Regions from separate parts of the Acerihabitans sp. TG2 genome, predicted to be linked through region 4. Evidence: predicted binding sites of a transcription regulator. Region 4 holds the regulator's gene; each other region holds the start of a gene.
What was found. The regulator PurR, encoded in region 4, represses purine synthesis genes. The targets are predictions, from matches to a motif close to CANGCAAACGTTTGCNTG.

Region 1 (8,295 bases), on a different contig from region 4:
GGGATTGGAAGTTTACGGCGTCTATGACGGTTACCTCGGTTTGTTTCAGGATCGGATGAAAAAACTGGATCGTTATAGCGTGTCGGACATGATTAACCGTGGCGGTACCTTTCTCGGTTCAGCCCGCTTCCCGGAATTCCGTGAAGAGGGAACCCGGGCCATTGCCATCGAAAACATGAAGAAGCGTGGTCTGGACGCTCTGGTGGTGATCGGCGGCGACGGTTCCTACATGGGGGCCAAGCGTCTCACCGAAATGGGTTTTCCTTGTATCGGGTTACCCGGCACCATAGACAATGACGTGGCCGGCACCGATTATACCATCGGTTATTTTACTGCTCTGGAAACGGTGGTCGAGGCGATTGACCGCTTACGCGACACTTCTTCCTCACATCAGCGGATTTCCATTGTGGAAGTGATGGGACGTTACTGTGGCGACCTGACGCTGTCTGCTGCGATCGCCGGCGGTTGTGAATTTATCGTGATACCGGAAGTAGAATTTAAACCAGACGATCTGGTTTATGAAATTAAAGCCGGTATTGCTAAAGGTAAAAAACATGCCATCGTCGCGATTACCGAGCACATATGTAACGTCAGTGAATTAGCGTTATATATCGAAAAAGAGACCGGACGCGAGACCCGCGCTACCGTATTAGGCCATATTCAGCGTGGCGGTAGCCCGGTTGCCTATGATCGTATCTTGGCTTCGCGCATGGGTGCTTTCTCCATTGAACTGTTATTACAGGGTTACGGTGGGCGCTGTGTTGGCGTGCAAAATGAGCGGTTGGTTCACCACGATATCATCGATGCTATTGAAAACATGAAGCGGCCACTTAAGACTGACCTGCTGGAATGTGCCAAAAAACTGTATTGATAAACGCGATCGCACCTGGCCGGTTGATTTGCCGGCATTAAGGTGAGATCTCCCCGCGCGGATATGCCGTCGGCGCCAATGCCACGGCGTGTCTCTCATGCCCTGTCGCGACCAGAGCCTCAGCCCAGAGCCACTCGTGCTCATCTTTCCAACCTAAGTGCCTCGTGCCAACGCGTTATCTCTTTTGATTATATAAATTATTTTTTTATTCTTTAATCTGCGATCTAAAGTCTGACACTCTCTGGTGATACCTATTCTTTTATGAAAACTCTGGGGAGCGCAATGATGTCGACATGGCGGGCAGGTTTATTGCTGGTGTTATTATCAGGCAGTGCGATGGCACAGGACATTCAACTCTTGAATGTATCATACGATCCAACGCGCGAGTTGTATCAGGAATATAATGCCGCGTTCAGTCAATACTGGCAGGCCAAGACCGGCGATAAGGTCACCATCCGGCAATCCCATGGCGGTTCTGGCAAGCAGGCGTCGTCGGTGATTAACGGCATCGATGCGGATGTGGTCACGTTGGCATTGGCATATGACGTCGATGCGATTGCTGAGCGCGGTATTATTGCTAAAAACTGGATAACCCGTCTGCCAGACAACTCTGCGCCTTACACCTCCACCATTGTTTTTCTGGTACGCAAAGGTAATCCAAAACACATTCATGATTGGAATGATTTGATCAAACCGGGCATTTCGGTCATTACGCCCAATCCTAAAACCTCCGGCGGCGCGCGCTGGAATTATCTGGCGGCCTGGGGTTATGCCCTGCACCACAATAATAACGATCAAGCCAAAGCACAGGATTTTGTTAAATCCCTGTACCAGAATGTTGAGGTTCTCGACTCCGGCGCACGCGGTGCGACCAACACTTTTGTCGAGCGCGGTATCGGTGACGTATTGATTGCCTGGGAAAACGAAGCCTTGCTGGCGGTAAACACTGTGGGAAAAGGTCAGTTTGACGTCGTGGTACCCAGCGAATCCATTCTGGCGGAACCGACCGTATCGGTGGTCGATAAGATTGTCGATAAACGCGGAACCCGTGATGTTGCCACGCAATACCTGAAGTATTTGTATTCACCTCAAGGGCAGCGAATTGCTGCCAAGAACTACTATCGCCCGCGTGATCCGGTCATCGCTAAGGAATTTGCCAAAGAATTCCCGACGTTAAATTTGTTCACCCTCGCCGAAACCTTTGGTGATTGGCAGAAAGTGCAAAAAATCCATTTCTCCACCGGCGGCACCTTTGATCAGATTAATCAGCGCTAATGCGTGAACCGTGGCCGGAATAGATATTATCCCGGCCAGCCACCGTCTCTGGGCGACCTTGCCCCTATACGTCATCAATTCGTCGTCGTTATCATTCCGCCCATCGGCCTTGCGTATTGCCTAGGCCATATCCCGCCAACAGACTTTGCTCAGTTGCCAGCGAAACGTTTCGATGGTGATCACATTTTTACGCTCTGCCCGTTGTTAATTCCCTTGGTTTTGATTATTTTCATCACCAGCGAAACGTTTCGCTGGTAGGAGTCCATCATGAAAAAAGGGTTATTGTTGAACGCCGATATCTCCGCGCTCATTTCCCGCTTAGGGCATACCGATGAGATAGTGATTGCGGATGCCGGGCTGCCAATACCCGCAACCACCCAGCGCATCGATCTGGCGCTTACCCAGGGCTTACCGGCATTTTTGTCCGTGCTTGAGGTCGTCACCTGCGAAATGCAGGTTGAAAAAGCCATTATTGCGCAAGAGATGAAAACCAATAACCCACAGTTACACCACGCGTTACTGATGTTATTGAGCCAGCTAGGGCAGCGGCAGGGGAATACCATCGCCACAGAATATATCAGCCACCAGGCGTTTAAAACACGCACCGCGCTTAGCCGGGCGGTTATACGCACTGGGGAATGTTCCCCCTTTGCCAACGTTATTTTGTGTTCCGGCGTCACTTTCTGAGGCTTTTATGCAACCGTTACTGCAACTAACAGGCATTGATAAATCGTTTCCGGGGGTTAAGGCGCTTTCCGGCGCGGCGCTGACGGTATATCCCGGTCGTGTCATGGCCTTGGTAGGAGAAAATGGCGCCGGTAAATCGACCATGATGAAAGTCTTGACCGGGATTTACAGCAAAGATGCCGGTACACTTTTTTTTCGCGGCAACGACGTTACCTTCAGTGGGCCAAAGGCTTCCCAAGAAGCTGGCATCGGCATCATCCATCAAGAGCTGAACCTGATACCCCAACTGACTATCGCGGAAAATATCTTTCTTGGCCGCGAGTTTCTTAATCGTTTCGGCGGGATAGATTGGCCACAGATGTACCGTGAGGCCGACCGGTTACTGGCGCGCCTGAATTTACATTATGGTAGCCGTCGACTGGTGGGTGAACTGTCGATTGGCGATCAGCAAATGGTGGAAATCGCTAAGGTCATCAGCTTTAAATCCCAAGTCATTATCATGGATGAACCTACGGATGCCTTAACGGATACTGAAACCGCCTCGTTATTTAGTGTCATAAATGAGCTTAAGCAGCAGGGTTGCGGCATCGTTTATATCTCCCATCGGTTGAAAGAAATCTTTGAAATCTGCGACGACGTGACCGTCATGCGCGATGGTCAGTTTATCGCCGAGCGTCAGGTCAGTGAGTTACAGGAAGACGCGTTAATTGAAATGATGGTGGGGCGGCGTATTGAGGAACAATATCCTCGGGTCACGCTTACCCCGGGCGCGGAATGCCTGGTGGTCGATCATGTGTCCGGTCCCGGCGTGTTTGATGTCAGTTTCACCCTGCACCATAATGAAATCCTGGGTGTGGCCGGGTTAATGGGTGCTGGGCGCACTGAACTGATGAAAACACTCTATGGTGCGGCCAAACGGACCGGCGGCAGCGTGATGCTCGATGGGCGGGCTGTGATGGCCAAAACGCCGCAGGATGGGTTAGCCAATGGCATTGTTTATATTTCCGAGGATCGCAAGCGTGATGGTCTGATCCTCGGCATGTCGGTCAAGGAGAATATGACGTTGACCGCCTTGCGCTATTTTAGTCATCAGGCCGGTTGGCTAAAGCACACCGATGAGCAAGTGGCGGTGGGCGATTTTATCAATTTATTCCATATCAAAACCCCATCAATGAATCAGCCTATCGGCCTATTGTCAGGCGGTAACCAGCAAAAAGTGGCTATCGCTCGCGGTTTGATGACCCGGCCTAAAGTGCTGATCCTGGATGAACCGACCCGTGGCGTTGATGTGGGTGCCAAAAAAGAAATATACCAACTCATCAATCAGTTTAAGCAAGAAGGGCTCAGTATCATTTTGGTCTCATCCGAAATGCCCGAGGTTTTGGGTATGAGTGATCGGGTTATGGTAATGCATGAAGGGCGTTTAAGCGGCATCTTCCCCATAGAGCAAGCGACTCAGGAAGTGCTGATGGCTGCCGCTGTTGGCAAGCAATATCGATCTCAGCAGGAGAATCAGTGATGAATTCCCATACCCTCCCCGTTAAACGGCGGATCAGTAAAGCCTGGTTGTTAGAACAAAAATCATTGATCGCATTACTGGTGTTGATTGCCGTGGTCTCATCAATGAGTTCAAACTTTTTTAGCCTGAACAACGTATTCAATATTCTGCAACAGACGTCAGTGAACGCCATTATGGCGGTGGGCATGACATTGGTCATACTGACCGCCGGTATCGATCTTTCTGTGGGCTCGCTGTTGGCATTGACCGGTGCAGTTGCCGCGTCGGTGGTGGGTCTGGAAGTGAACGTCATGGTGGCGGTGGCGGCATCCTTGGCATTGGGGGCCGCAATCGGCGCCGTAACCGGGATTATCGTGGCCAAGGGTCGGGTGCAGGCGTTTATTGCCACCCTGGTCATGATGTTGCTATTGCGCGGAATTACCATGGTGTATACCAACGGCAGTCCGGTCAACACCGGTTTTACCGCCGTCGCGGACGCTTTTGGTTGGTTCGGTATCGGTCGGCCATTGGGCGTTCCTACGCCGATATGGATCATGGCTGTGGTGTTTATTGCGGCCTGGTACATGCTCAATCATACCCGCTTAGGTCGTTATATCTACGCCTTGGGGGGCAATGAGGCGGCTACCCGCCTATCGGGTATCAGTGTTGATCGGGTGAAAATCATTGTGTATTCACTGTGCGGGATGCTGGCGGCATTGGCAGGCGTTATCGAAGTCGCCCGCCTGTCGTCCGCACAGCCTACCGCCGGCACTGGCTATGAGTTGGATGCGATTGCTGCGGTGGTGTTGGGCGGTACCAGTCTCTCCGGCGGCAAAGGGCGCATTATGGGTACACTTGTTGGCGCGCTGATTTTGGGCTTTCTTAATAACGGACTGAATTTATTAAGCGTTTCTTCCTACTACCAGATGATAGTAAAAGCCGTGGTTATTTTGTTGGCGGTACTGGTAGATAACAAAAGCAGTAAATAACCTCTACTCGCAGGAATGATAAAGATGAAAATGAAAAAATTGGTCATGTTGATGTCTACCCTCGCGTTAAGCGCCACCTTAAGTGCCAACGCACTGGCAAAAGACAGTATCGCGCTGGTGGTCTCGACGCTAAATAACCCGTTCTTTGTTTCCATGAAAGACGGAGCACAGAAAGAAGCCAATAAGCTGGGTTACCAGCTGGTGGTCCTGGATTCACAAAACAATCCAGCCAAGGAGTTGGCGAACGTGCAGGATTTGACGGTTCGGGGCGTTAAGCTGATGCTGATCAATCCCAGCGATTCTGATGCGGTAGGTAACGCGGTGATGCTGGCCAATCAGGCGAAAATCCCGGTAATAACCCTGGATCGCAAGGCCAATAAAGGGGTAGTGGTGAGTCATATCGCCTCGGACAATCGGGTGGGCGGCAAGATGGCCGGTGATTTTATCGGCCAGAAACTGGGAAAAAATACCAAGGTCATCGAACTTGAAGGTATCGCCGGGACGTCCGTGGCGCGTGAACGCGGAGATGGTTTCAAGCAGGCGGCAGACCAGTATAAATTCACCATGCTGGCGAGCCAGCCCGCTGATTTTGACCGGACCAAGGGACTGAACGTGATGCAAAACCTGCTGACCGCGCATCCGGATGTGCAGGCGGTATTCGCACAAAACGATGAGATGGCGCTTGGTGCCATGCGCGCACTGCAAACGGTGAACAAAACCAATGTGCTGGTGGTGGGCTTTGATGGTACCGCTGATGGCATCAAGGCGGTACAGAGTGGCCGGCTTGCTGCTACCGTGGCTCAGCAGCCTGAGCAGATCGGGATTATCGGTGTTGAAACTGCCGATAAAATCCTAAAGGGTCAAAAGGTTGACGCGGTTATCCCTGTCGCCCTGAAATTGGTCACAAAATAACGTCGATCGAGATCGATAATTTGTCCATGCGTTATTTCCTGTTATCAGGCAATAACGCGTTTAATCAGGATAAAGGCGATGGGAATGAATAAGCTAGTGGTTCTTGGTAGTATCAATGCAGATCATATTCTCAACCTTGAACAATTCCCCCGCCCTGGCGAAACGCTGGTCGGCAAGCATTATCGGGTAGCGTTTGGCGGTAAAGGTGCCAATCAGGCGGTGGCGGCGGGGCGTAGTGGGGCAAATATCGACTTTATTGCCTGCGTGGGTGAAGATGATATCGGTGAGCGTATTCGTGTTCAGTTGCAATCAGACAATGTTAACATTAACGCCGTGCAACAGGCGGCGGGCACGACGACCGGCGTGGCGCTGATTTTTGTCAACGGCGACGGTGAAAATATGATCGGTATCGATCCTGGGGCTAACGCCGCGGTAACGCCGGATTATCTGGTGCGTTGCCAGCAATCGGTCATTGACGCTACCGCGCTGCTGATGCAGCTTGAGTCCCCCCTAGAGACTGTCATTGCCGCCGCGAAGTTGGCGCGGGATCATCAGACCCAGGTGATACTCAATCCAGCCCCGGCCCGGCAATTACCCGATGAATTACTGGCATTGGTGGATATCATCACGCCGAATGAAACCGAAGCGGAGCGCCTTACCGGCGTAAATATCAGTGATGATGCCGCTGCCGCACAGGCCGCACAGATACTGCACCAAAAAGGAATAACGACGGTCATTATTACCCTTGGTAGCCGTGGGGTATGGCTTAGCGAACGGGGCCACGGAAAACGGGTGCCGGGATTTAAGGTTAAGGCGGTTGACACTATCGCTGCCGGGGATACCTTCAATGGCGCGTTGATGACCGCGTTACTTGAGGGTAAGGATATGGATAATGCCGTTCAGTTCGCCCATGCGGCGGCGGCGATAGCCGTCACCCGTCCAGGTGCCCAGCCGTCGATTCCGTGGCGTGATGAAATTGATGCTTTTTTGCAGGGTTAGGAGCAGTTTTGGCCACCATGAAAGATGTCGCCCGCTTGGCGGGTGTTTCCACCTCAACAGTGTCGCACGTCATCAACAATAATCGTTTTGTTAGTGATACGGTGCGCGATAAAGTTCTGGCGGTGGTGGAACAGTTGAACTATGCTCCCTCGGCCCTTGCCCGTAGCCTGAAAATCAACCAAACCCATACCATTGGGATGTTGATCACCTCCAGTAATAATCCTTTTTATGCCGAAGTGGTCCATGGCGTAGAGCGCAGCTGTTATGAGCGTGGCTATAGCCTGATTTTGTGCAATACCGAGGAAGATGCCGACCGCATGAGCCGCAGCATGGAAACGTTGCTGCAAAAGCGTGTGGACGGTTTGCTCATCATGTGTACCGAAAATAACCAGCCTTCTCGTTTGGCGTTACGCCGCTATCCGTCATTACCCATTGTGATGATGGACTGGACACCGTTTGCCGATGCGCTGGACATCATTCAAGATAATTCATTGTTGGGCGGCTGCCTGGCCACCGAACATTTAATTTCCCGTGGTTACACCAAAATAGCCTGTATTGCCGGCCCGCAGAACAAAACTACCGCGCGCCATCGCCTGGAGGGTTTTCGTCTGGCCATGCAGCGCGCCGGTTTGGCTATTCCGGCCGGCTATGAGGTATTCAGTGATTTTGAATTTGGCAGCGGCGTCACCGCAATGCAGCAGTTATTAGCTTTGCCTCATCCGCCTCATGCGGTGTTCACTGGTAATGATGCTGCGGCGGTAGGTGTTTACCTGGCACTGTTTCAAAGTGGGCTATCGGTACCCAAGGATATGGCGGTGATCGGCTATGACGACATCGAACTGGCTAAATATCTTACGCCGCCGTTAACCACAATCAATCAGCCAAAGGACTCGTTGGGAGAGTTGGCTATCGATACGCTCATCTATCGGTTACAGCATCCCGATACCCAGCCACAGGTGCTGGTATTGACCCCTGAGCTGGTGGATCGCGCCTCGGTGGGTCGTTATGAGGGCGACTGATCGTCGGATAGGGAATCGCACAAAAAAAACCGGAAACCACAAGGT
Region 2 (8,295 bases), on a different contig from region 4:
GCCAGCCTAGCAGCCGATACTGCCAGGCCAGAGTTTCCACTTTTTGCGCAGCGGCAAGGCGGGCGCGGCGAAAATGGATCGGGCTGATAACGCCCGCGGGGAAAAATTGATTACTAAAACTCACGCAGCCCATGCGCCGGCTTTCCACCAGAATGGGTTCAAAATTTTCACCGATTACCAATTCGGTAGATCCGCCGCCGATGTCAATCACCAGCTTGCGGCCTTTTGCCGATTGAGTATGCTCGACGCCCATGAAGATGAGCCGTGCTTCTTCATGGCCGGATATAATTTCAATGGGGTAGGGGATAACCTGCGCCGCCCGGGTCAGGAACTCTTCAGAATTAACCGCTTCTCGCAGGGCATGGGTGCCGACGATACATACCCGCAGCGGGGAAAAACCCTGCAGACGTTCGGCAAACAGCGTCAGGCAGTTAATGCCGCGCGTCATGGCCTCGTCGCTCAACCTGTTGTTGGCATCGAGGCCATCGGCCAGATGCACCCGCTGTTTTAAGCGGCTTAACACCTGCAGCGCGCCGTTCACCACCCGGGCAACCACCATATGAAAGCTGTTTGAACCCAGATCGATGGCGGCGAACTCTTCGGGCTTGGGTGTGCTTGAATTAGTTAGTGGCATACGTCAGGCTTGTTCTCCAGGTTGTTCAAGACGCTTAATATAATCATAGATGGCGGTCTGCGCGCGAACTTTACGACGATTACCGCGCCGCACATAGTGATTACTCAATTGGGCATCAATATAGCGCGCTTTTACTGTATCGCTGAACAATAACGCCAAAATGTCCAACACCTGTTGTTTTAGGCGCGGGTCGAGCAACGAGACCGCCACTTCTATCCGGTAATCGATATTACGCGTCATCCAGTCGGCGGATGAAAGAAAAACCTTAGCATCACCTTTGTTTTCAAACACATAAACCCTATCATGCTCAAGATAGCGATCGACGATGCTGGTAACCTGAATATTCTCACTGATACCAGGTAAATCCGGGATTAATGAGCACATGCCACGCACCAGAATCTTTATTTTTACGCCTACGCCGGACGCGGTATAGAGTCGATCGATTAGGCCTTGATCCACTAAATTATTGATTTTCAGCGTGATGCCAGAGATCAAACCGGCCTGCGCATTGGCAATTTCCTGATCGATCATTTGATACAGCATGTGACGTGAGTTCTGCGGCGAGACCATTAAATAGTCAAAACTCACCGGACGGTACGGGTTTTCAATAAAGTTAAATACCCGTCGGACTTCGTTGGTGATGCGCGGGTCGGCGGTAATCAATGAATAATCAGTGTAGAGCCGGGCGGTTTTTTCGTTAAAGTTGCCGGTGCCAATATGGGCATAACGCATGATATCGCCCCCTTCATGGCGGGATATCAAAAACAGCTTGGCATGGATTTTTAGACCCGGCGCAGAGAAAATAACGTGCACGCCAGCTTCGGTCAGTCGTTTCGCCCAGTGGATATTGGCTTCTTCATCAAAGCGAGCCTGCAGTTCAACCACCACGGTGACCTTTTTACCATTATGGGCGGCGTGTATCATGGCATCGATAATCCGGGAATCTTTTGCTACCCGGTATATATTAATTTTTATCGAAATAACACTGGGATCGAAAGAGGACTGACGCAGCAGTTCCAACACATGCTCAAAGGTATGGTAAGGGTAGTACAGCAAAATATCCCGTTCACGAATCGCATCAAAACCGTTACGAAAATGTTCAAACCGCGTGTGGCGTAGTCGCGGTAGCGGCTTATTGACTAAATTAGCCTTGCCCACGTTGGGAAAAGTAATAAAGTCCTTGAAATTGTGATATCGCCCACCGGGAATAACCGAGTCATATGACGAAATGCCAAGCTTATCCTTTAACATTTCTACCATGGCGTTTGGCATATCCCGCTGATAGACGAACCGGACCGGTTCGGCAGTCAGGCGCTGTTTCAAGCTGGACGACATTAATTCCAACAGGCTTGATTCCATTTCCGTGACCAGATCATACTCGGCATCGCGGGTCATTTTCATTGAGTACGCGTTCAGTGCATCATAATCGAAAAACCCGGTGAAAATATCGTCAAGACAATATCTTAATATATTATCTAATAAAATCATTGGCCTACGTCGCCTTGGCGGCTCTGCAGGCAAGTTAATAAAGCGCGGTACTTTATCCGCCGGTATTTCCAATAGTGCGTAATTGGATTCCTGACCCCGAATAATTTCCACGGCCAGATAAGTATAATCATCCTTAAGGAATTCAACCAAATTGGTGTCGTGCTGAATTAAAATCGGTGTAATATGCTGGCGTAATTGCTGCTTAAAGTAGTAACGCAGCCATTCCTGCTGATTGGGTGACAGCTGGCGTTCATTTATCAGGAAAATCTGGTTCCTGGCCATTTCCAGCAACAAATCGTTATACAGGTTATCGAATTCCTGTTCGGTATTGAGCACCTTGGCCTGGATTTTATTGAGCAGATCGCGGGAGGTCACCTTCGATCCCTGCTCTTCGCTAATCAGGATGCGCCGTTTTAATTCGGCAAACCTGACTTTATAAAATTCATCCAGGTTGTTGGAGTAAATGCCCAGAAAACGCATCCGTTCTATCAGCGGATTGGTCTTATCCGCGGCTTCTTGCAAAACGCGCTCATTAAACGACAACCAACTTAACTCTTTTTCGCTATAAAGCTTTTCCTGACCCATTGCCACTCCGTAAATTTGTTCAGGAAGGAAGGATCCTGTGTTGTGAGTATTATCGCCCTCGGGGAGCCAAAGTCCAACATAACTACCTTCTTGAGATTGTCATCTCATTATCTTACTGACAACATTGTCTTGCATAATCCCCCAGCCCCAAGGCTTGCTCCTATATATCAGGAAAATATGACAATAAAACGGTTTTCCAGCGGTAAAACTGCTCGCTACCGTCGACTCAATGAGTCATATCGTCAGCGGCGCTGGTTGTGAAGGCGATGGCCCATCATATGCGGCTGGCTGCGCGGGTGTTGGATGACACGGTGTTTTTTTATCAGGCTAGCTGAGTGACGTATCGCGCCACCGAGCGGTTGTTTATTTTTTTCACACTGCATGAAAGGAAAGAGTAAATTACCGGCGCGGTTGTGCTAAGTGGTGTGCCGTAGCCGCAGGCTATGCTGCCTGCGGCCAATGGTAGACAGCTTTAGTCAGCGGCATAACCTGGGGGCGGTAGCGGTTGCCCGTCCAGCCAGGCGGCGCCGTCGCGCAAGGTCAGCCGCCCGGCCAGCAACCAGTCGATGGCCAGGGGATAAATATCATGTTCCTGGGTTTTAATACGGCCGATCAGATCGTCTTCATTATCGTTACAGAATACCGGGACTTTGGCCTGTAACACCACCGGACCGCCATCCAACTGCTCAGTGACAAAATGCACCGAGGTTCCATGCTCACTATCGCCATTGGATAACACCTGTTGATGGGTGTGTAAACCAGGATAGCGGGGCAGTAAGGATGGGTGGATATTCAACATCCGGCCTGCATAATGCGCGACAAAATGTGGAGAAAGAATACGCATATAACCGGCCAGGATCACCGCGTCCGGTACATAAGTGTCTATGTGTTGCATCAGCACGTCATCGAACGACTTGCGATCGGGAAAACTACGCGGATTAAACGCCTGCGCCGGCAGTTTTGCCAGCATGGCGCGCTGCAAGGCGTAAGCGTCTGGCCGGTTGCTTAGCACGGCGGCAATCCGCGCATTAAGTTTTCCCTGCTGACAGGCATCAATGATTGCCTGGAGGTTGCTGCCTTCCCCTGATACCAGCACGACAATCGTTTTCATTACCGAATGACGACCCGATCCGCACCATTTAGCGCCTGAATTTCGCCGAGTTTCCAGGCGGTTTCGCCCAGCGTGTTCAACAAACGTAACGCCTGGTCAGCGCTGTGCGACGGTACGACAACAACCATACCCACGCCACAGTTAAAGGTACGGTACATTTCATGGCGACTGACATTACCGGCCTGTTGCAACCAGTCAAACACCGCAGGCCAGCGCCAGCTACTCTCATCTATTACCGCTTGGGTATTGTCAGGTAGCACGCGGGGAATATTTTCCCAAAAACCGCCGCCGGTAAGATGGGCGATGGCGTGGATGTCGGTTTGGGCAATGAGTTCCAGCAGCGTCTTGACATAAATACGGGTGGGCGCGAGCAGATGATCGGCCAGAGATTTGCCTGCCAGTTGGGTTTGCAACGGGTCGGTCTGGCTGAATTCTAAAATTTTACGTACCAGGGAATAGCCGTTGGAATGCGGACCGCTCGACGCCAACGCCAGCAGAGTATCGCCGGCGCAAACTTTGCTGCCGTCGATAATTTCTGATTTCTCCACCACACCAACGCAAAAGCCAGCCACGTCATAATCCTCGCCGTGGTACATGCCAGGCATTTCCGCTGTTTCCCCGCCCACCAGCGCACAGCCGGACAGCTTGCACCCTTCAGCGATACCGGTAATGACCTGGGCTGCGGTATCCACATCAAGTTTGCCAGTAGCAAAATAGTCCAGGAAAAACAGTGGCTCGGCACCCTGCACAACCAGATCGTTAACACACATGGCCACGAGATCGATACCGATCGTGTCGTGACGTTTTAAATCCATCGCCAAACGCAGTTTGGTGCCGACGCCGTCGGTGCCAGAGACTAATATCGGCTCGCGATATTTTTGCGGCAGCGCGCACAGCGCACCGAAGCCACCCAGTCCACCCATCACTTCCGGACGTCTAGTCTGTTTAACTACACCTTTGATACGGTCGACCAATGCGTTGCCGGCATCGATATCCACACCTGCGTCTTTATAGCTGAGAGAGGTTTTATCGGTCACTGCAAGATCCCCACGGAGATGATATGTTGCGGTTGAAATCGGGCGCCGGCAATTCTAACAGCGTGAGCAAACGTTTGCGAGTAGTGTCGTCAAACCCCGCTGCTTTTATTGCGCCAAAGGTATTTATCTATAGCGTTGATCAAGATCATCTATTTTGATAGGGCTTGGTCAAAAAAAGGGGTTATAATCTCGCGATTTTTTTGACCATTCAACGCTACTTGGGAGAAGACTAATGAAGATCGTTGAAGTAAAACACCCGCTCGTCAGGCATAAATTAGGTTTAATGCGTGAAAATGATATCAGTACCAAACGTTTTCGTGAATTGGCCTCCGAAGTGGGAAGTTTACTGACCTATGTAGCTACCGCTGACCTCGAAACTGAAAAAGTCACCATCGAAGGATGGTGTGGTCCGGTAGAAGTTGAACAAATCAAAGGCAAAAAAATAACCGTAGTACCGATATTGCGCGCCGGACTTGGCATGATGGACGGGGTGCTGGAAAATCTGCCCAGCGCGCGCATTAGTGTGGTGGGCATGTATCGCAATGAAACCACCTTAGAACCGGTACCCTATTTTCAGAAACTGGTGTCCAACATCGACGAGCGCATGGCTTTGGTGGTTGATCCCATGCTGGCCACCGGCGGTTCAATGATCGCCACTATCGATTTACTGAAAAAAGCGGGTTGTAAAAGTATTAAGGTGCTGGTATTGGTCGCCGCGCCCGAAGGTATCGCCGCGCTGGGCAACGCCCATCCCGATGTCGAACTCTATACTGCGGCGATTGACCAGGGCCTTAATGAGCATGGTTACATCATGCCCGGCCTAGGTGATGCGGGCGATAAGTTATTTGGTACCAAATAAAAACAAGCCGACCAACGGGTCGGTTTTTTTTTGATGATGTTTTTGAGGATGTAGACATGACCCGTCGTGCTATTGGCGTTGATGAGCGCCCCCCGCTGTTACAAACCATTCCGCTGAGTTTTCAGCACCTGTTCGCCATGTTCGGTGCGACGGTGCTGGTGCCGATTCTATTTAAAATTAACCCATCCACGGTATTGTTATTCAACGGCATAGGTACGCTACTGTATCTGTTTATTTGCAAAGGCAAGATCCCGGCTTATTTGGGTTCCAGTTTTGCTTTTATTTCGCCGGTACTGTTGCTGTTGCCGCTGGGATACGAAGTCGCACTTGGCGGTTTTATCGCCTGCGGCGTGTTGTTTTGTTTCGTCGCGCTAATTATCAAGGTTGCTGGTAATGGCTGGATCAATGTGGTGTTCCCGCCGGCGGCTATGGGCGCTATTGTGGCGGTCATCGGCCTCGAACTGGCGGGCGTTGCCGCCAATATGGCGGGATTACTGCCAACAGAAGGCACACCGGTGGCCAGCTCGACGATCATCATTTCGCTGGTAACCCTGGGTGTCACGGTGCTCGGTTCGGTGTTATTTCGTGGTTTCCTGGCCATTATTCCTATTCTGATTGGCGTGCTGGTAGGTTATGCCCTGGCATGCCTGATGGGGGTAGTGGATTTATCTCCGATAGCGGCGGCCCATTGGTTTGCACTGCCGACATTTTATACCCCACGCTTTGAATGGGTGGCGATCCTGACCATACTGCCCGCCGCCCTGGTGGTCATTGCCGAGCATGTTGGTCATTTAGTAGTGACGGCAAATATCGTTAAACGCGATCTGTTGCGCAACCCTGGTCTACATCGTTCATTGTTCGCCAACGGTGTTTCCACCATTATCTCTGGCTGTTTTGGATCCACACCAAACACCACCTATGGGGAAAATATTGGCGTAATGGCCATCACCAAGGTGTATAGCACTTGGGTCATCGGCGGTGCGGCGATCCTGGCTATCTTGCTGTCGTGCGTCGGGAAACTGGCTGCCGCAATCCAGGCGGTTCCGGTGCCGGTAATGGGTGGGGTGTCATTGCTATTGTATGGTGTTATCGCCGCATCGGGCATTCGGGTACTCATTGAATCGAAAGTGGATTACAACAAGCCGCAAAATCTGATTCTTACCTCAGTGATACTGATTATTGGCGTCAGTGGCGCGAAAGTGAGTCTCGGTGCCGTTGAGCTAAAGGGCATGGCATTAGCTACGGTGGTGGGTATTGGGTTGAGCCTACTGTTCAAGCTGATTACGTTGGTGCGCGGTGAAGAGGTGATTATCGATGCTGAACCGCCAGCCGTCGGTGATGTGAACAGCTACTAACCCAGCACTCGGGTCTAGCGTCGCTACCCGGAGGGTGCCCAATTCATCTTATGATAAAGTTGGCAGCCGCTGGGCAGCGATACTTCACATTGACCTTTTGTTCACTGATGCTGAAATCATGATTGGCGCAACCAAAGGTTAAACGATCATCTCGAATTCCCCGATATATCCCTTCATGCATTTTACAATTTCATTTATCAGTATTTCATAGAGATTTTTCATCGTATCACCGTTACGCAAGATAAAGGCAACCGTGCGCTTCGGCTCGGGGTTATGGCATTTTAAATAACATATATTGTCACTTTTATTGCTATCCAATGCCGCCAGCAATGGCATAAAAGTGATGCCCTTCTCAAAGGCCACCATGCTTTTTAAGGTTTCAAGATTTGTTGCAATGAATCGGGTATCTTCTTGCGCGTCAAATTGGTAACAGTAACGCATTACCTGCCAGCGCAGGGAATCTCCTTGGTCAAGCATCAGTACTTTCTGGCCTTTTAGCTGCTCCATCAGGAAAGGCTGGGTCTGGGCAAAGGGGTGTCCCTTCGGTACGGCTAGGCGTAACGGTTCATCAAACAGTGGAATTTCAACATACGCGCCAGTTTCTCTAACAATGGGCATTATCGCACATTCAATTTTTCCGCTTTCCAGCATCTGCAGCAGTTGGTGGGTTTGTGCTTCGTGTAGGGACAGATCGGTTTCTGGAAATTTCTGGCAGATAATGGGTGATATATGCGGTATCAAATACGGGGCGAGCGTTGGGATGATACCAATATGTAATGGCCCGCTGAGAATATTTTTTTGAGAAATGGCCATGCTCTTTAACCTATTAAGTTCTCGTAACACAGCTCTGGTCTGCTCTACCAGTTGCAAGCCGTTATAAGTAAACCTGACTTTCCTGGTGGTCCGTTCAAGCAACTTTAGACCGAGTTCACTTTCAAGTTTGCTGATCTGAGCACTTAATGTCGGCTGGCTGACATTACAGGCCTCTGCCGCACGCTGAAAATGGCGATGTTCCGCCAGTGCGACTAAATACTCCAGATCTCTAATGTTCATTTTATTCTCCGGTTTGCCGCAGTGCTTCAAAAAGGTTGGAACCGATGTCTTTATGCTAATGCACCCGGTAGTCAACTTTTTTATTATAATTAGGGTCGTTTTTTATATTAACAACAAATAAATATATAAATTTTTACAATCATTACACTAAAATGTTCATTTCTTGATAAAAA
Region 3 (8,295 bases), on a different contig from region 4:
CAACTGGCGGCGATCTATGCTGCCCGACATAATCAACCACTGTGGCGAGATCGCACCGCCGTCCAGCAATTTCAGCAGCAACTGGCGGAGTTAGCCTTGTCTGGCGTACAGCCGCAGTTCATTACCTGGACCCAATGGCTGACCAACCCCAATATCAGCCCGATAGGACGTGATATTATCCTGTCTGATGCCATGCTGGGCTACCTGCAGTATGTCTCCGGGGTTGAGAAAAACGGCGAAACCTGGCTGTATGGCAATAGTGCTTATCGTCTGGCACCGCCGCCGGCACCGGCGGTCGAACATTGGTTACATGCAGTGGACGATGGCGGCATCCTGCAGTTTATTGCCAGCCTGGCGCCACAGCATCCGCAATATCTCAAAATGCATCAGGCCTTGAAAACGATGCTTACGCAGACCCGTCCGTGGCCGCAGCTTACTGGTAAGGATAGTCTGCGCCCTGGTCAGCTCAGCGACGACATTCCGGCGCTGCGTGACATTCTGCGCCGCAGCGGTATGTTAAGCGCCGAGCCGTCATCCCCATTGCCTACGGCTGACAGTGTGCCGGCAGATGTACGGACTAGCCCGCCGCTGAGTGCTGCCCAGCAATCGGTAGTGGTCAGTCCGGCCGCTGATTCGCTCAATCCATCCCCCTCGACCTCTGATCCGGCGGTGGTCGCCACCGTTGATCCACAAGATAAGGTCTTTTCGCCTGACCTGGTGGAGGCGGTCAAACGTTTTCAGAGCTGGCAGGGGTTGACCGCCGATGGCATTATCGGTCGCCAGACTCGCGACTGGCTCAACGTCTCGCCACAGACGCGGGTCACGCTGTTGGCGCTTAACATTCAGCGTTTGCGGTTATTGAACAATCGGATCTTGACCGGCATTCAGGTGAATATTCCCAATTACTCCCTTGTGTATTATCAGCAGGGTAACAAAGTGCTGTCTTCCCGGGTGATCGTCGGCCGACCGAGCCGAAAAACCCCCTTGATGCGAAGCGCGCTCAGCAGCGTGGTGCTTAATCCCCCGTGGAATGTGCCCGAATCCCTGGTGCGTCAGGACATCATTCCTAAAGCCATGCACGATGCAGGTTATCTACAGCGTAATGGTTTTGTCGTATTATCGGGCTGGAGCGGTGACGTGGAGGCGATTGATCCAGACACGCTGAATTGGGGAATAATCTCCCCCGCACATTTCCCTTTCCGTTTGCGCCAGTCTCCCGGTGCTAATAATGCCCTTGGGCGCTATAAGTTCAATATGCCCAGTTCGGATGCTATCTACCTGCACGATACGCCCAATCACAACTTGTTCTCAAATGATATGCGGGCACTGAGTTCTGGCTGTGTCAGGGTCAATAAAGCCTCGGATTTGGCCAATATGCTGCTACAAGACGCCGGCTGGGGCAATACCCGGGTCAGTGAGACCCTTGAACAGGGTAATACCACTTATGTCTCTATTCGTCATCGGATTCCGGTAAATCTGTTTTATCTCACGGCCTGGGTGGCGGACGATGGAAAACCGCAGTTCCGCACAGATATTTACAATTATGATACGTCGATAAAGTTGGGTGCCAAAAGTCTGCCCACGGCGGAGCGACTGCTGCAATAAGTTGATGAACCCATGAGAATTAGCTGAAGCCGGGTTATTTATGACCCGGTGCAGCGTTTGTGCATCTTCACATAGCTTGACAATCGGTGGGTTGACTGCGCCAATAACTGCGGTTATGGTTCACGACGGTGCACATAGGGTGTGCAAATCGTTATACCCGTCATTTTTCAAGCTGCAGGTGGGTATAGTCTTCTTACGCCAATTGGTTATTTACCCATGGATCACATAAATCATCGTCGACGCAGGTTGCTGGCATTAAGTTGCACCGCTCTGGGTTTGGCCGTGTTACCGCAGACCTCCTTCGCTATGCTTTCCACACCTAGACCGCGGATCCTCACACTCAATAATGTGAATACCGGCGAGTCGTTAAAAGCCGAATTTTTTAACGGTAAAGGGTATAATCCAGCGGAGCTATCGCGATTGAACCACTTTTTCCGTGATTATCGAGCAGAAAAAGTGACGAAAATTGACCCACGCCTGTTTGACCATCTCTATCGGTTGCAAGTGTTGCTGGGTACCCATAAACCGGTACAGCTGATTTCCGGCTATCGTTCGCGTGAAACCAACAGAGAACTGCGCGCGAGCAGTTCAGGTGTTGCCAAACACAGTTACCATACGCTCGGTAAAGCGATGGATTTCCATATCGAAGGAACGCAACTGGCTAATATTCGCAAAGCAGCCCTAAAGCTACGGATGGGCGGCGTCGGTTATTATCCCAGCAGTAATTTTGTTCATATTGATACCGGCCCGGTAAGAACGTGGTAAAAGCGTTGGTCGCTTTGGCCTGGTTTTGTTATCCGGCTGACGGAATCAACACTTTTACGTTAGGTTTTAACGGAGCATCATGAAATACCACATTATTCCGGTTACCGCCTTCAGCCAGAACTGCACTTTAGTCTGGTGTGACAAAACCGGCGACGCGGCGCTGGTCGATCCCGGTGGTGAAGCAGCAAAGCTGATCGCTGCGGTGGCAGATCGTCCCGTGACGATCACGCAAATTTTATTGACTCATGGTCATTTGGATCATGTGGGCGCGGCGGCGGAACTTGCTGCGCATTATGGCGTGCCAATCGTTGGCCCACAGCGGGAAGATGCCTTTTTGCTGGCCAGTTTACCGGAACAAAGCCGGATGTTTGGTTTGGACAATTGTCAGCCCTTTACGCCGGATCGCTGGCTGGAGGAGGGGGATGTCGTGTCGCTGGGTGAAGAGCGGTTCGCCGTTTTACACTGCCCGGGCCATACCCCCGGTCATATTGTGTTTTACAACCGTCAGGCGCAGCTTATCTTGATGGGTGATGTGTTGTTTTATGGTGGCGTGGGCCGCAGCGATTTTCCTCGTGGCAACCATCAGGCGTTAATTAATGCCATTCGCACCAAACTGCTGCCCCTAGGGGATGATATCGAATTTATTCCTGGCCACGGGCCGATGTCCACCCTCGGTCATGAGCGGCAGACCAACCCCTTCCTGAGATAACCCACTGGGGGCAGTTATGCATGGGGAAACTATGCATGAGGCCACTATGAATGGGGCAACTATGCCAGGCGCATAGCTGCCCCATGTCAACGACAATCGCCGAAGGGCGATTACGTCAATGACTTATCTGCCCGCGTAGCTCAGAGCACCGCGACTATGGCTTCGCATAACTGGGCCATGTTGTCCGGTGTCATGCCGGCGACATTGACCCGGCCGGAGTTCACGGCATAAACGCCAAATTCACCGCGCAGACGCAGTACCTGCTCTTTGGTCAGGCCGCTAAACGAGAACATGCCGTTTTGCTCCTTAATAAAGCTGAAATCCTGTTGGGCACCTTTTTCCTTTAGCGTTGAAACAAACAGCTGACGCATACGCTGAATACGCTGGCGCATTTCAGTCAGTTCTTGTTCCCATAACGCCTTCAATGCCTCGTTGTCCAAAATGGTGGCCACAATGGCGGCGCCGTGAGCCGGGGGATTGGAGTAGTTGGCGCGAATACAGGATTTTAGCTGGCTAAAGACCTTATCAGCCGTTTCAGCATCTGCCGCGACCAAGGTACAGGCACCGACACGCTCGTTGTAGAGGCCAAAGTTTTTCGAATACGAGCTGGCGATAATCATTTCATCATGGTGTTGGGTAAAGATACGCAAACCTTCAGCATCCTCTTCCAGACCGCGGGCAAAACCCTGATAGGCAAAATCGAATAACGGTAACCAACCCTTAGTATGCGATAATTCGGCCAGAACGCGCCACTGAGCAGCTGTGGGATCAATGCCTGTGGGATTATGGCAGCAGCCATGGAATAGCACCACGTCGCCAGCCTGGGCATCCTGCAGGCTGTTAAGCATGCCATCAAAGTCCAGTGTATGTTGCGTCGCATCGTAATAAGCGTAATCGGCAGTGTCTAAACCCACGGCAGCAAAAATATTTTTATGGTTAGGCCAGGTGGGATTACTGATCCAGACCCGCTTGGTGCGGGTGTTTTTAGCCAGGAAATCAGCGGCAACGCGCAAGCCGCCGGTGCCGCCTGGGGTTTGCGCAGTGCGGGCGCGTTTAGCGCTGATAAGGGCGCTGTCGGCGCCAAACAACAAGGTCTGGGTACAGTGGCCGAACGCGGGCAAACCGTCGATGCCAAGATAATTTTTACTGGTTTCGTTTTCCAACAAGAACTGTTCGGCTTTTTTAACGCTGGTTAATACCGGGGTACGGCCGGTTTCATCTTTATACACCCCAATGCCTAAATTGATTTTATTCTGGCGGTCATCAGTGCGAAAAATATCAAGTAATCCAAGAATAGGATCGGCGGCGGCTAAAGGAATATTTTCAAACATGTTAGGCGATTCCAAAGGGTAACTAACGGTGAGCACAGAGTCTTATCAGGTTACCGCCAGACGATCGGTTTGCCAACCGTTTGCAACAAAAAACACTGGAACGTGCGGGGATATTACTGCTGCTTATGACGCATAAAAAAAGCGGGGTGGAAACCCCGCTTTTCATCTTTACCTGTGGCAGAAAAGGACGCTGCCAGTAAAGCTACGTCAACTTAGAACTGGTAAACCAAGCCCAGTGCAACGATGTCGTCGCTGGAAATGCCCAGTTTGTTGTCAGAATCAATTTGGTTGATGTAGTAATCAACGTAGGTCGACATATTTTTGTTGAACGCATAGCTTGCGCCGACTTCATAGTATTTGACCAGATCGACATCGCCGATACCGTTGTCAATGTTTTTGCCTTTGGACTGAACATAACCGATGGACGGACGCAGACCAAAGTCAAACTGATACTGTGCAACTATCTGGATGTCCTGGGTCTTGTTGGCAAAACCAGCATCTTTGATCTCTGCGCCGGTTGAATCAAAAGTGCCCGTCGCTACGCTGATGCCAGTTGAGTTACGGGTTTCGCCGTAGGTCGCTGCCAAATAAACATTGTTGGCGTCATATTTTAAAGACGTTGCCCATTGTTCAGCACGGTCACCGCGGCCATATTGTGACTGGTTCTGCGCATTGGTACGGTCAGAAGAAGCATAAGCGCCAACGATACCTACCCCAATCGGGGAAACGTAAGAAACTGAACCACCGTAGCCGTCGCCGTTAGCTTTATTAATGTCAGTACGGTCATTTTTACCCTGGTATTGCAGAGCAAAGTTCAGGCCGTCAACCATACCAAAGAAGTTAGTATTACGATAAGTCGCAACACCAGTAGTACGGCCGGTCATGAAGTTGTCAGTGTAAGCTGTATCACCGCCGAATTCCGGCAGCATATCGGTCCAGCCCAGTGCATCATAAACTACGCCGTAGTTACGACCATAATCGAATGAACCGTAGTTGGCGAATTTTAAACCGGCAAAACCCAGACGGGTTTTATTGCCATGTTCAGCAACTGTAGGATCGCTGCTTTCCGGGTTGTTCGCCTGGAAGTTGTATTCCCACTGGCCGTAACCGGTCAACTGGTCAGTGATTTGGGTTTCACCCTTGAAGCCAAGACGAGCATAGCTCTTGTCGCCATCGCTGCCGCTGTCATCGGAGAAGTAATGCAGGCCGTCAACTTTACCGTACAGATCCAGTTTGTTGCCGTCTTTGTTGTAAACTTCGGCTGCATGTGCTGCGCCTGCAGCCAATAAGGCCGGAATTATCACTGCAAGAAGATTGCGCTTCATCATTATTACTACCCTCATTGGTGTTATTCGGACACCTGCCACTGCCGCTAATATTTCTTTATGAAACATTATTGAGAGTTTGGTGTCTTCCTGTGTCTGAACGCAGTGTTCCATTCGTGGGCATGTTAATCCACCCCGAAAATGATACAAAGGTCGCAATAATGTTTCAGCGGGAAACCTAGTGTTTCAAAATGTAAATTTTGCGGAACTTTGTGAGAGATCTCTAACTTTGAAAAGATAAAGGCCAGCATCGCTGACCTTTATTGATTATCTATATGTTTTTCTTATATTTTAAGATAAAAATTAGAAATTAGCGTTGCGTGGACTGCGCGGAAAAGGAATTACGTCACGAATATTTTGCATTCCTGTTACATAAACGATCAACCGCTCAAATCCGAGTCCAAAACCGGAATGTGGCACGGTACCGTAACGGCGAAGATCACGATACCACCAGTAATCCTCCTTTTCCAAACCCATTTCTGCTAAGCGTGAATCGAGGCGATCGAGCCGCTCCTCACGCTGGGAACCGCCGATAATTTCGCCGATTCCCGGAGCCAAAATATCCATGGCGGCAACGGTTTTACCGTCGTCATTCATGCGCATATAAAATGCCTTGATATCTTTCGGGTAGTTTTTGACCACCACCGGCGCTTTAAAATGTTTTTCTGCCAGGTAGCGTTCATGCTCAGAAGACAGGTCGATACCCCATGACACCGGATTTTCAAACTGTTGTCCGCTGGCCAGCAAAATAGCGATGGCTTCGGTGTAGTCCACCTGGGCAAAATCCGACGAAATAAACTGCTCTAGTCGGGTAATCGCCTCTTTGTCGATCCGCTCGGCAAAGAATTTCATATCATCGGCACGTTCAGTCAGTACCGCCTGGAAGACATACTTCAACATGGCTTCCGCCATGCCGGCAATATCGTCAAGAGTAGCGAACGCCACTTCCGGTTCCACCATCCAAAATTCAGCCAGATGACGGCTGGTATTGGAGTTTTCCGCGCGGAAAGTCGGGCCGAAGGTGTAGACCTTGGATAAGGCACAGGCATAAGTTTCAGCGTTTAACTGGCCAGAAACGGTAAGAAAGGCTTCTTTGCCGAAAAAATCTTCCTCAAAATTCACCTTGCCCTGCGGGGTGCGCGGCAGATTTTCAATGTCCAGGGTGGAAACCCGGAACATCTCACCCGCGCCTTCGGCATCCGACGCCGTGATTAACGGAGTAGACACCCAGAAAAATCCCTGTTCGTTCATAAACCGGTGGATCGCCTGGGCCAGCGTATGACGCACGCGCGCTACGGCGCCGATCATGTTGGTTCGTGGGCGCAGATGGGCCACTTCACGTAAATACTCTACGCTGTGGCGCTTTGCCGCCATCGGATAGGTGTCGGGATCGTCAACCCAACCCAAAACGTCAACTTTTTCCGCCTGGATTTCGAACCGTTGGCCGCCGCCGAGTGATTCGGTTACCCGCCCGGTCACTGCCACCGAGCAACCGGTGGTCAGGCGCAAAATGTCATGTTGGTAATTTGCCAAAGTATTATTAATGACGGCCTGTAATGGATCAAAGCAGGAACCGTCATAGACGGCGAGAAAGGAGATACCGGCTTTAGAATCTCTCCGGGTACGCACCCAACCATATACAGTGACTTCACTGTCAGCCGGTATGCGCCCATGCAGTACGTCGACTACAGGCACTACGCTCATAAAATACTCTCTTAACTCAGTGTGATGTGGGGTTGGTTATTCTCGCCGATGCGAAAGCTGTAATATGTTACTTGGCAGCCAGAAGGACACAAGCGAAAAACGTCATTTTACCGACAGAATTCGCTTTATGGGGAAAAAAATACTCAGCTCGGGGGATCAGGGGCGGGGATCACCGTCAGGCGAAACGGTCCATCGCGCGGACAAGCAAGGTGAGCGCCGCGCGCGATGGGGTAAACTTAGCTGGCTTTCCTGACCAGCGGCACATCAAACGCCTTGCGCAATGCCAGGATAAAATCTTTATCCTGGCACATGCTTTTGCCTGGGCTATCGGAGAGTTTGGCCACCGGTTTGCCGTTGCATTCCACCAGTTTGATGACGATATTGAGCGGTTTGATACCCGGAATGTCGCAGGTGAGCTTAGTACCGATACCAAACACCAGATTTATCCGCTGCCAAAAATGACGATACAGCGTCAATGCCTGATCAAAGTCCAGACTATCGGAAAACACCAATGTTTTGGTCATGGGGTCAATGCCTAGCTTGAGATAATGGGCAATGGCCTTCTCACCCCATTCCACCGGATCGCCAGAATCATGGCGCAGGCCCTGGTATCGCTCGGCGAACTGCAAACCGAAATCACGTAAAAAGGCATCCATGGTGATGCAATCAGTTAACGCAATGCCCAGTTGGCCGGGATATTCATCCAGCCATGCCTGCAACGCGGCACGTTGGCTATTGGCCAGTGTAGGACTGATTTGCTGATGGGCCTGGAACCATTCGTGGGCCTGAGTCCCAACCGGCGTCAAGTCCAGGCGTCGGGCCAGATCATAATTGCTGGTGCCGATCAAATAAGGAA
Region 4 (8,295 bases):
ATGTCCGCCACGTCGGTAACCTCACTCTAAACCGCGCAGTAACGAACGCCGGGCATGATTGACCCGATATGATCTTGCCCATCATGCCCGCAAGTCTGTCTTGCGGTTACAATCTTGCTAACGTGCTACCCGAATGCCGCCTTCTACACCCTCTGGGCTGAAAAGTACCTGCCAAAGCTGGATGTTTCGCGCGCGAAACGCACCGGCGCAGGCGTTCAAATAATAAGTGAACATGCGATAAAACTGGTCAGAGTATTTGTCGGAGAGTTTTGGCCAGGCAGCAATAAATCGTTCGTACCACGCCATAAGTGTCCGGTCATAATCTGCGCCAAAATTATGCCAGTCCTCCATCACAAAATGCCGTTCGCTGGCTTGAGCAATGTGCTGAACCGACGGCAAGCAGCCGTTGGGGAAGATATACTTATTTATCCAGGGGTCGACACGCATGTCGGTTTGATTCGAACCAATAGTATGCAGCAGGAATAAACCGTCGCGCTTAAGGTTATGATCAATTACGTCAAAATAGGTTGAGTAGTTTTTGGGGCCGACATGTTCAAACATGCCTACAGAAACTATCCGGTCGAACTGCATATTCAGATCGCGGTAATCCTGCAATAGGATCGTCACATCCAGGCCTTCACATCGCTTTTGTGCCAGCTTCTGTTGTTCGGCTGAGATGGTAACGCCCATGACGGATGCGCCATAATTTTTTGCTGCATAGGCGGCCAGGCCACCCCAACCGCAGCCGACATCCAGCAAGGACATGCCGGGTTTAAGCTGCAATTTATTGCAAATCATTTTTAGTTTGTGAGATTGTGCTTGTTCCAGATCGTCAGTCTGGTGCCAATACCCGCACGAATACTGCATATAATGATCAAGCATTTGTTCAAACAGATCATTTCCCAGATCATAATGCTCTTTGCCCACTATCCAGGCGCGTTTTTTTGACTGCAAATTCAGCACGCGCGCAGCGGCAACGCGAAAAGTATCCTTTAAATGATGCGGAAGTTTATTTTCCAGTCCGGCTCTAAGCACCCGTTGGAAAAAAATGTCCAACCGGTCGCATTCCCACCAGCCTTCCATATAGCTCTCACCTAAACCGAGTGACCCGTCTTGCAACACGCGCTTAAAAAAACCGGGATTGTTGACCCGAAGATCAAAAGGCCTTGAGCCATTGATTTCAACGCCGGCTTCAGTGAGCATTTCACAGACGATACGGTACCACGCGTTATCATGAAAGCTCAGATCTTCAACACACGAGGAACTCATAGCTTCTCCATCACCTTTACTTTGTATTGTCCCGTTAGGTACAGCCAGGCTGTTTCCTGCGGGCCTTTATAAGAATCCACGATTTACCGTGGTGTCTGAAGTTCCGCCATCAACAACAGCGGAATATAAAGCAAGCCTAAGATTGGTTTATCGCTGGGGGCTTTATAAAAAGGGTGATGCCATGCGGCAAACACAACATTTTTGTAATAAAAGTTACTAGACAACTCGTTATAATTGTTAACGATATTAAGTATAAGCCTGCATTTGAGTTTAGACAATAGTTAAGACTGCAATGTATTTTGTGATATAACTTAATGATTTCCATGCTGAACTATTGCGTGTTGGGAACAAAAGCCAAATGACAATACCGCGTATCAGCTGTGCCATATTAGCCGCGATTCGTTCGCTAATGACACGGCGCCCGGTGAGAATGATGGCGCCGGTGGGTGGGGTGTAGAGGTAACGTTAGGAGAGGCAAGGGCCATCGGCAACCGAGCGCCGTTCAATCAGTTGAGGATGGACTTCGATGCATTTAGCATCTTCTCTTTTACTGATAATGCGATCGAGTAGCATGGTCAGCGCAGCTTCTCCCAGTTCCTGTTTTGGCTGATGGATAGTGGTCAGTGCGGGAGAAAAAAAGCACGAATTGCGCACATTATCATAACCGATAATCGAGATATCGTCCGGTACGCTTAAGCCTAGTTCATTGATGGCGCACAAGGCGCCCATCGCCATGATATCTCCACCACAAAATACGGCGGTGGGGCGTTGTGCTTGCGCCAGGATCTGTTTCATCGCGCGGTAACCCGATTCAGGTTCAAAATCACCTTGTACCACCCAGCGTGTCTCAACAGGTATTCCGGCTTGTTCCATCGCATGGAGATAACCACGGTGACGCCCGCCGCCAGTATTGCGCGCCAATTGTCCGGGTATGGCGCCAATGGCGCGATGCCCGCGTTTGAGTAAATATTGGGTTGCCAAGTATCCACCGGCGAAGGCGTTATCAATGATGGTATCGGTAAAATCGCGACGCGCTTCGCCCCAATCCATTACCACCATAGGAATATGACGGTACTCTTCGAGCATATCCAACAGTGCTTCGGGATATTCGGCGCACATCACCAATAAACCGTCGATGCGTTTTTGCGCCAGCATAGCCAAATAGGCACGCTGTTTATCCAGATCGTTATGTGAGTTGCATAAAATCAGTGTATATCCTTGAGCGAAACACTGGTGCTCTATTGCCTCGATGATTTCGGCAAAGTAGGGCGCTTCGCTGGTACTGGCCAAGAGGCCAATGGATTTGGTGCGGTTGACCTTCAAACTTCGCGCCACAGCGCTCGGGGAGTAATGCAGGTATTTTATCGCGTCCAACACGGCAATTTTTGTTTCCTCCGCGACGAAACGGGTTTTATTAATGACGTGTGAGACGGTGGTCGTCGATACGTTAGCGCGTTTCGCCACATCTTTGATGGTTGCCATGCTTTAAATACTCCTAAACGCCCTGAATGAATGACTGTCGAAGGCGCAAGCACTTTACGACACAATAAGAAAGAACCGGTAATTTTCCTTGATTCGGCGACAAAGTGAAAGTGTTAAATGTTGCGCATGGCTGTGAAGCGACAAGCATTTCAATCATAAATGTGCCAGAATCGCGTTAGGCAGACATCTGCCATCGACTGGCAGCGCCGCTCGCAGATCATGCGTGATAACGCTATTGCGTCATTATCTGCCGGACGCCGCGGCTGATAGGCCAGCAACATGTTAAGGAGCCATTATGAACAGCGATTTCAAAATATCATTAGCGACCACAATATTTTCACTTTTTGTTATTATGGCGTTCAGCTTTACTGCCGTCATGAACTGACTCTATGTGCAAATAAAAAAGGAGCCATGGCTCCTTTTTTCAACGCTATAGTGGTTTGTCCCTCGCCTCTTCCCTTTTCCAAATGCCTTGACTGCGCGCGTCACTCCCATCATTTATAGTAATGCAATCGAGCCTTAACGGATCGTTTTGGGGGTCACTACGCGCCGCGCGCCAACATAGTGATCCTGCCAATAGTCTTCGTTTAAGTAGCTGATGCGAATGTCGCTTCCGGTGCGCGGCGACTGGATAAACTTCCCATTGCCCAAATAAACACCAACATGATCCGCGGCACCACGATTGGAAATATGGAAAAATACTAAATCCCCGCTCTCCAGTTCATCTTTTTTAACCGGTGCGGCATCTCGCAAATGAAACATTTCATTGGCGGTGCGGGGCATGTGTATCCGTACTACATCTTTATAGGCGTAATAGATGAGCCCACTGCAGTCAAAACCTGTGGTTGGGGACTTTCCACCCCAGTGATAGGGTTTTCCCATCTGGGACAGCAATTTATTCATCGCGGTAAGTTTGGCGTGCTGGTACCGTCTTTTATGGCTGTCGCTCATTTTTATCGGCTGGTTTGAGATGAGCTCAGTCTTCGCCTGATGTTTGATTCGGTGCCGGCCATAGCCTACTTTATAGCCCTTTTTCGGTTTAGTGATTTTGGCTATTTTCTTAGTGTCCGACGGCACAATGATTTTTTTTGTATGTATTTTAGCCGATCCGTGCAGGTTTTCGTTTTTGGTCTTGTGCAGATCAATTTTTTTGACTCGGGCCTTCGATATGCTGATTTTTTGTACGCTGATTTTTTCAGTAGCGGGGAGTTTATTTTTCTTGGCGATCTTGACCGGTTTTCGTTTGCGCCTGTCACTGGCTTTGGCCGCAGTCGACTGGGATTTTCGTTGGTCCGCATTGACCCCCGCATTGGGCGCGGCATGAGCCAAATTGAAGAACAACTGGGTAAAAAGCAACACAAAAAGCGTAAAGCATAAACGCATGAGAAACGCTATCCTTATGTGGCCCAATGGAAGGGGGTTAACAACGTCTCACAGGAATTTAATCTATTTAATCCGTTAATGCATCTGTAATTGTCTCCTTATTGTGTATAAACGTGAATAAACTCGAATTTGTCGCTTTTAACAGCACTGTACGCCCGAAATTTCATCGATTCCTGATTGGGAACCCTGGTGCTTAAAGCCCAATTTGTATTTGGTACCAGCAACAAAAACGCTAAAATCACTGTTTAACGTTGGGCAAAACACGTTAACTGAGCGTTAATGTTGTTACGAAAGTGCTAGCAGGGTAAAAAAGATTTATCTTCGTGCCCGGTAATCGTTAGAATGTAATCTGCCAAAAGTAAATAAGCCGGTTACTGGCTTGAGGAAACGAGACAATGACGACAATTGAAAAGATTCAGCAGCAGATTGGCAAGAACCCGATTCTTCTCTATATGAAGGGGTCGCCAAAGTTCCCTGGCTGCGGTTTTTCCGCACAGGCAGTACAAGCACTTTCCGCCTGTGGCGAGCCATTCGCGTATGTCGATGTCTTGATAAATCCGGACATTCGCGCTGAACTGCCAAAATACGCCGATTGGCCTACCTTTCCTCAACTCTGGGTGGATGGTGAGCTCGTGGGCGGCTGCGATATTATTATTGAAATGTACCAACATGGCGAACTGCAACCGCTAATCAAAGAGACTGCGCTGAAATACAGTACCCAATCTGAACCGCAGGTACCGCCTGCCAGTTGATAGCATAGGGTGCACCCGTCATCTTTCACGCTGCAGGGGTGTTGGCTAAGTGCGTTCACCCGAATCACTTACTCAAGTAAGCTCATCGGGTTCTCTTACTTGCCGCCTACCTGCAACGCGAAATCTATAGGGTGCCGTGTCATCTTTCACGCTGCAGGGGTGTTGGCTAAGTGCGTTCACCCGAATCACTTACTCAAGTAAGCTCATCGGGTTCTCTTACTTGCCGCCTACCTGCAACGCGAAATCCATAGGGTGCACCCGTCATCTTTCACGCTGCAGGGGTGTTGGCTAAGTGCGTTCACCCGAATCACTTACTCAAGTAAGCTCATCGGGTTCTCTTACTTGCCGCCTACCTGCAACGCGAAATCTATAGGGTGCCGTGTCATCTTTCACGCTGCAGGGGTGTTGGCGCCTGCAGCGTGAACCTTCATTGTGGGGTGTCGGTGGTTTCTGAGTCCACAGGGGCTAACGGCCAGCCACCTAGCCGTTTCCAGCGATTGACCAGTTCACAAAACAGCTCGGAAGTTCTCTGTGTATCGTATAGCGCAGAATGCGCCTGGCTTGCGTCAAATTCTATTCCTCCGGTCAAACAGGCTTTGGCCAATACGGTCTGACCGAGCACAAGCCCGCTAAGCGCGGCGGTGTCAAAAGTGGCGAATGGATGGAAGGGATTGCGTTTTAACCCCGCCCGTCCCGCTGCCGCCATTAAAAAACCATGATCGAACCCGGCGTTGTGGGCGACGATGATTGCCCGATTACAACCGCGATCTTTAATACCCTTGCGTACCATTTTAAAAATTTCGTGCAGTGCCTCATATTCGCTCACCGCGCCGCGCAGGGGATTGCTGGGATCAATACCGTTGAAGGCCAAGGCTTCAGGTTGCAGAAGTGAACCAGGGAACGGCTCTACGTGGAAATGTAAACACTGATCGGGGATCAGCCATCCCTGATCATCCATATTTACTGTTACGGCGGCAATTTCAAGCAGGGCATCGGTGTTGGCGTTAAAGCCGGCGGATTCAATATCGATTACCACCGGATAAAAACCGCGAAAACGTCCGCGAAGGGTATTTACATCATCAATTTCAGCCATGCCAGCTCTTACTATTCAGGAAAATAGGTCGCATTATGGCAAATTTTGACGCGGGATGCATGGCCTCAATAAGCCGTTTAACCGTCGTGCTAGCGTTACGGGGCATGCCGACGCCCCCCGAACATCAATCACACGCCTGTCGGGCGTGCCCCAGCACATGTGGGAGGCGTGCCATTAAACTTAAGCGCCGAGGCCTTTGCCGGCATGACGTTGCTCGATCAGCTCAATTTTGTAGCCATCGGGATCTTGGATAAAAGCAATAATCGTGCTGCCGCCTTTCACCGGACCAGCTTCGCGCGTCACCAACCCACCGGCTGAACGAATACGATCGCAAGTTGCGGTGACATCGTCTACCCCAAGCGCCACATGGCCATAGGCGCTGCCCAGATCATAATGGTCGACGCCCCAGTTATATGTCAGTTCAATGACCGCACCGTCGGTTTCCTCGGTATAACCGACAAAAGCCAGCGTATATTTATACTCGGTATTTTCACTGGTGCGCAACAAGCGCATTCCCAATATTTTAGTATAAAAATCAATAGATCGCTGCAAATCAGTCACGCGCAGCATGGTGTGAAGTAAGCGCATATGTTCCCCTGGTTTATTCGGCAGCGGGTATAACCCGTCACCATGAAGTACGGCAGTAAATTGTCAGTACTGTCAGTATAGCCGAGTAAAATGACCAGACTCAATGATACCGAGTCGTCTGGACCGCCGAATTGGGAGAACGTGGATGGCTATCGGCTGATCTTTGCACAAAAAAAATTGCCAGCAGACGAAATAACGCCTTCAATTAGCTTAAGTGAGTGGGAGGAGGCATGCCTGAGCAACTTGAATTTTTTGATATCACCAGCCCTTGTCGTGGCATTTGTCAAGTGGATGCACGGGGCTATTGCCGTGGATGCCTGCGTTCCCGACAGGAAAGATTTGGTTGGAGTAACATGAGTGATGGTCAAAAACGCGAGGTACTGCGACTGTGTCGTCAGCGCTATCTGCGCGCGATTCGACACGCTGATGCAGTGAATAATGACCTTGAAGGCCCACATCAACCCTCCTTATTTTAAGTCATCCTTCGCGACAGCGTACCGTCCTGTAACTCGACATCTATTGGGTAACACGTGGTGTCTTTGATGTTTTCTGAGTTGATAGAAGTCGGGGCTAATGTCGACGGATCATATGCATTAGACGGTGGCATTAATTATGAAATAGATGGATTCATAAATATATATTATAATTATATATTTTTTTGCACTTTTTGCTTTGATGGCAGCAGGGTGCTCAGGTACTCATTTAGCAAGATCATATTTATTAAGCCATACATTATATCTGAAATAAATTGATTCACAATTATATGTTATGATTACATTATTGGATCTAATACATGACATTATGGTATTTGTTATGTCTTCATTTAACTTAAACTCGCAATAAATCAAGATGAATGGCAATAATAGTGTTACAGTAATGAATAATCCGCTTTGTATAAGATCTCAATAGTTGTCAATGCCGAGCAAAAGGCATGTGGAACGGGTTATATGACGTTTGCAAAACCTGCATTATAACAAGCGGAAGACTCAGTGAATGAAGGGCCGATGCATTCTCCAGGGCGGGCACCTGGTTAAGAACAGTGGGCTCTTCGGTCATGTCCATTATTGCAAAGGAATAACATGCCCATAACTTCAATATCATCTTAACTGTCACCTTACTCATATATATATATTTGTAATTTGCCATTCCACCCATTAGAATGGATGGGAATCCAGGGAACAAGCTTAATCAGCTTTATTATAAGGAGAGAGAAGTGGAATCGCCATTAGGATCTGATTTGGCGCGACTTGTTCGTGTTTGGCGCGCACTGATTGACCATCGTTTAAAACCGTTAGAACTGACACAAACGCATTGGATAACGCTGCATAACATTTGCCAGCTACCGCCTGAGCAATCCCAGATTCAATTGGCGAAAGCGATTGGCATCGAGCAACCCTCATTGGTTCGAACACTTGACCAGCTTGAAGAGAAAAAACTTATCACGCGTCACACCTGCGCGAACGATCGGCGGGCTAAACGCATAAAATTGACGGAGTCAGCTGAGCCAATCATAAAAGAAGTAAACCACGTTATAAATAGTACTCGGGATGAAATCCTGACGGGCATATCAGAACAGGAAACGCAATTCTTGAGTAATATGATTGCCAGGCTGGAGAAAAACATCCTGGAACTTTACAATAAATCCTGATAGACACGCTGTATTAAAATAACGTTTAATAAAACAACCGGCTGACGATGCCGGTTGTTATTTTTTTTATTGCAAGCCTG

Region 1: the regulator PurR is predicted to act here: its motif matches at 2,383-2,400, upstream of rbsD (D-ribose pyranase).
Region 2: the regulator PurR is predicted to act here: its motif matches at 4,919-4,936, upstream of purM (phosphoribosylformylglycinamidine cyclo-ligase).
Region 3: the regulator PurR is predicted to act here: its motif matches at 4,480-4,497, upstream of SJI19_RS08930 (amino acid aminotransferase).

Annotation. Positions count from the first base shown of each region.
Region 1 is NZ_JAYGJO010000033.1:21,438-29,732, reverse strand. It holds gene pfkA (6-phosphofructokinase) at 1-871, shown strand, start outside; gene SJI19_RS21375 (sulfate ABC transporter substrate-binding protein) at 1,157-2,146, shown strand; gene rbsD (D-ribose pyranase) at 2,414-2,833, shown strand; gene rbsA (ribose ABC transporter ATP-binding protein RbsA) at 2,841-4,352, shown strand; gene rbsC (ribose ABC transporter permease) at 4,352-5,320, shown strand; gene rbsB (ribose ABC transporter substrate-binding protein RbsB) at 5,345-6,232, shown strand; gene rbsK (ribokinase) at 6,311-7,231, shown strand; gene rbsR (ribose operon transcriptional repressor RbsR) at 7,240-8,250, shown strand.
Region 2 is NZ_JAYGJO010000001.1:48,686-56,980, forward strand. It holds gene ppx (exopolyphosphatase) at 1-634, opposite strand, end outside; gene ppk1 (polyphosphate kinase 1) at 638-2,707, opposite strand; gene purN (phosphoribosylglycinamide formyltransferase) at 3,180-3,818, opposite strand; gene purM (phosphoribosylformylglycinamidine cyclo-ligase) at 3,818-4,855, opposite strand; gene upp (uracil phosphoribosyltransferase) at 5,088-5,714, shown strand; gene uraA (uracil permease) at 5,771-7,069, shown strand; gene oxyR (DNA-binding transcriptional regulator OxyR) at 7,208-8,122, opposite strand.
Region 3 is NZ_JAYGJO010000007.1:162,261-170,555, forward strand. It holds gene ldtD (L,D-transpeptidase) at 1-1,605, shown strand, start outside; gene SJI19_RS08920 (YcbK family protein) at 1,822-2,370, shown strand; gene SJI19_RS08925 (MBL fold metallo-hydrolase) at 2,450-3,079, shown strand; gene SJI19_RS08930 (amino acid aminotransferase) at 3,220-4,410, opposite strand; gene ompF (porin OmpF) at 4,623-5,738, opposite strand; gene asnS (asparagine--tRNA ligase) at 6,039-7,439, opposite strand; gene pncB (nicotinate phosphoribosyltransferase) at 7,676-8,295, opposite strand, start outside.
Region 4 is NZ_JAYGJO010000010.1:110,002-118,296, forward strand. It holds gene SJI19_RS11235 (riboflavin synthase subunit alpha) at 1-30, shown strand, start outside; gene cfa (cyclopropane fatty acyl phospholipid synthase) at 118-1,269, opposite strand; gene purR (HTH-type transcriptional repressor PurR) at 1,735-2,751, opposite strand; gene SJI19_RS24850 (YnhF family membrane protein) at 3,047-3,136, shown strand; gene SJI19_RS11250 (C40 family peptidase) at 3,271-4,134, opposite strand; gene SJI19_RS11255 (Grx4 family monothiol glutaredoxin) at 4,530-4,886, shown strand; gene rnt (ribonuclease T) at 5,314-5,979, opposite strand; gene gloA (lactoylglutathione lyase) at 6,160-6,567, opposite strand; gene SJI19_RS11270 (DUF1289 domain-containing protein) at 6,798-7,043, shown strand; gene slyA (transcriptional regulator SlyA) at 7,781-8,215, shown strand.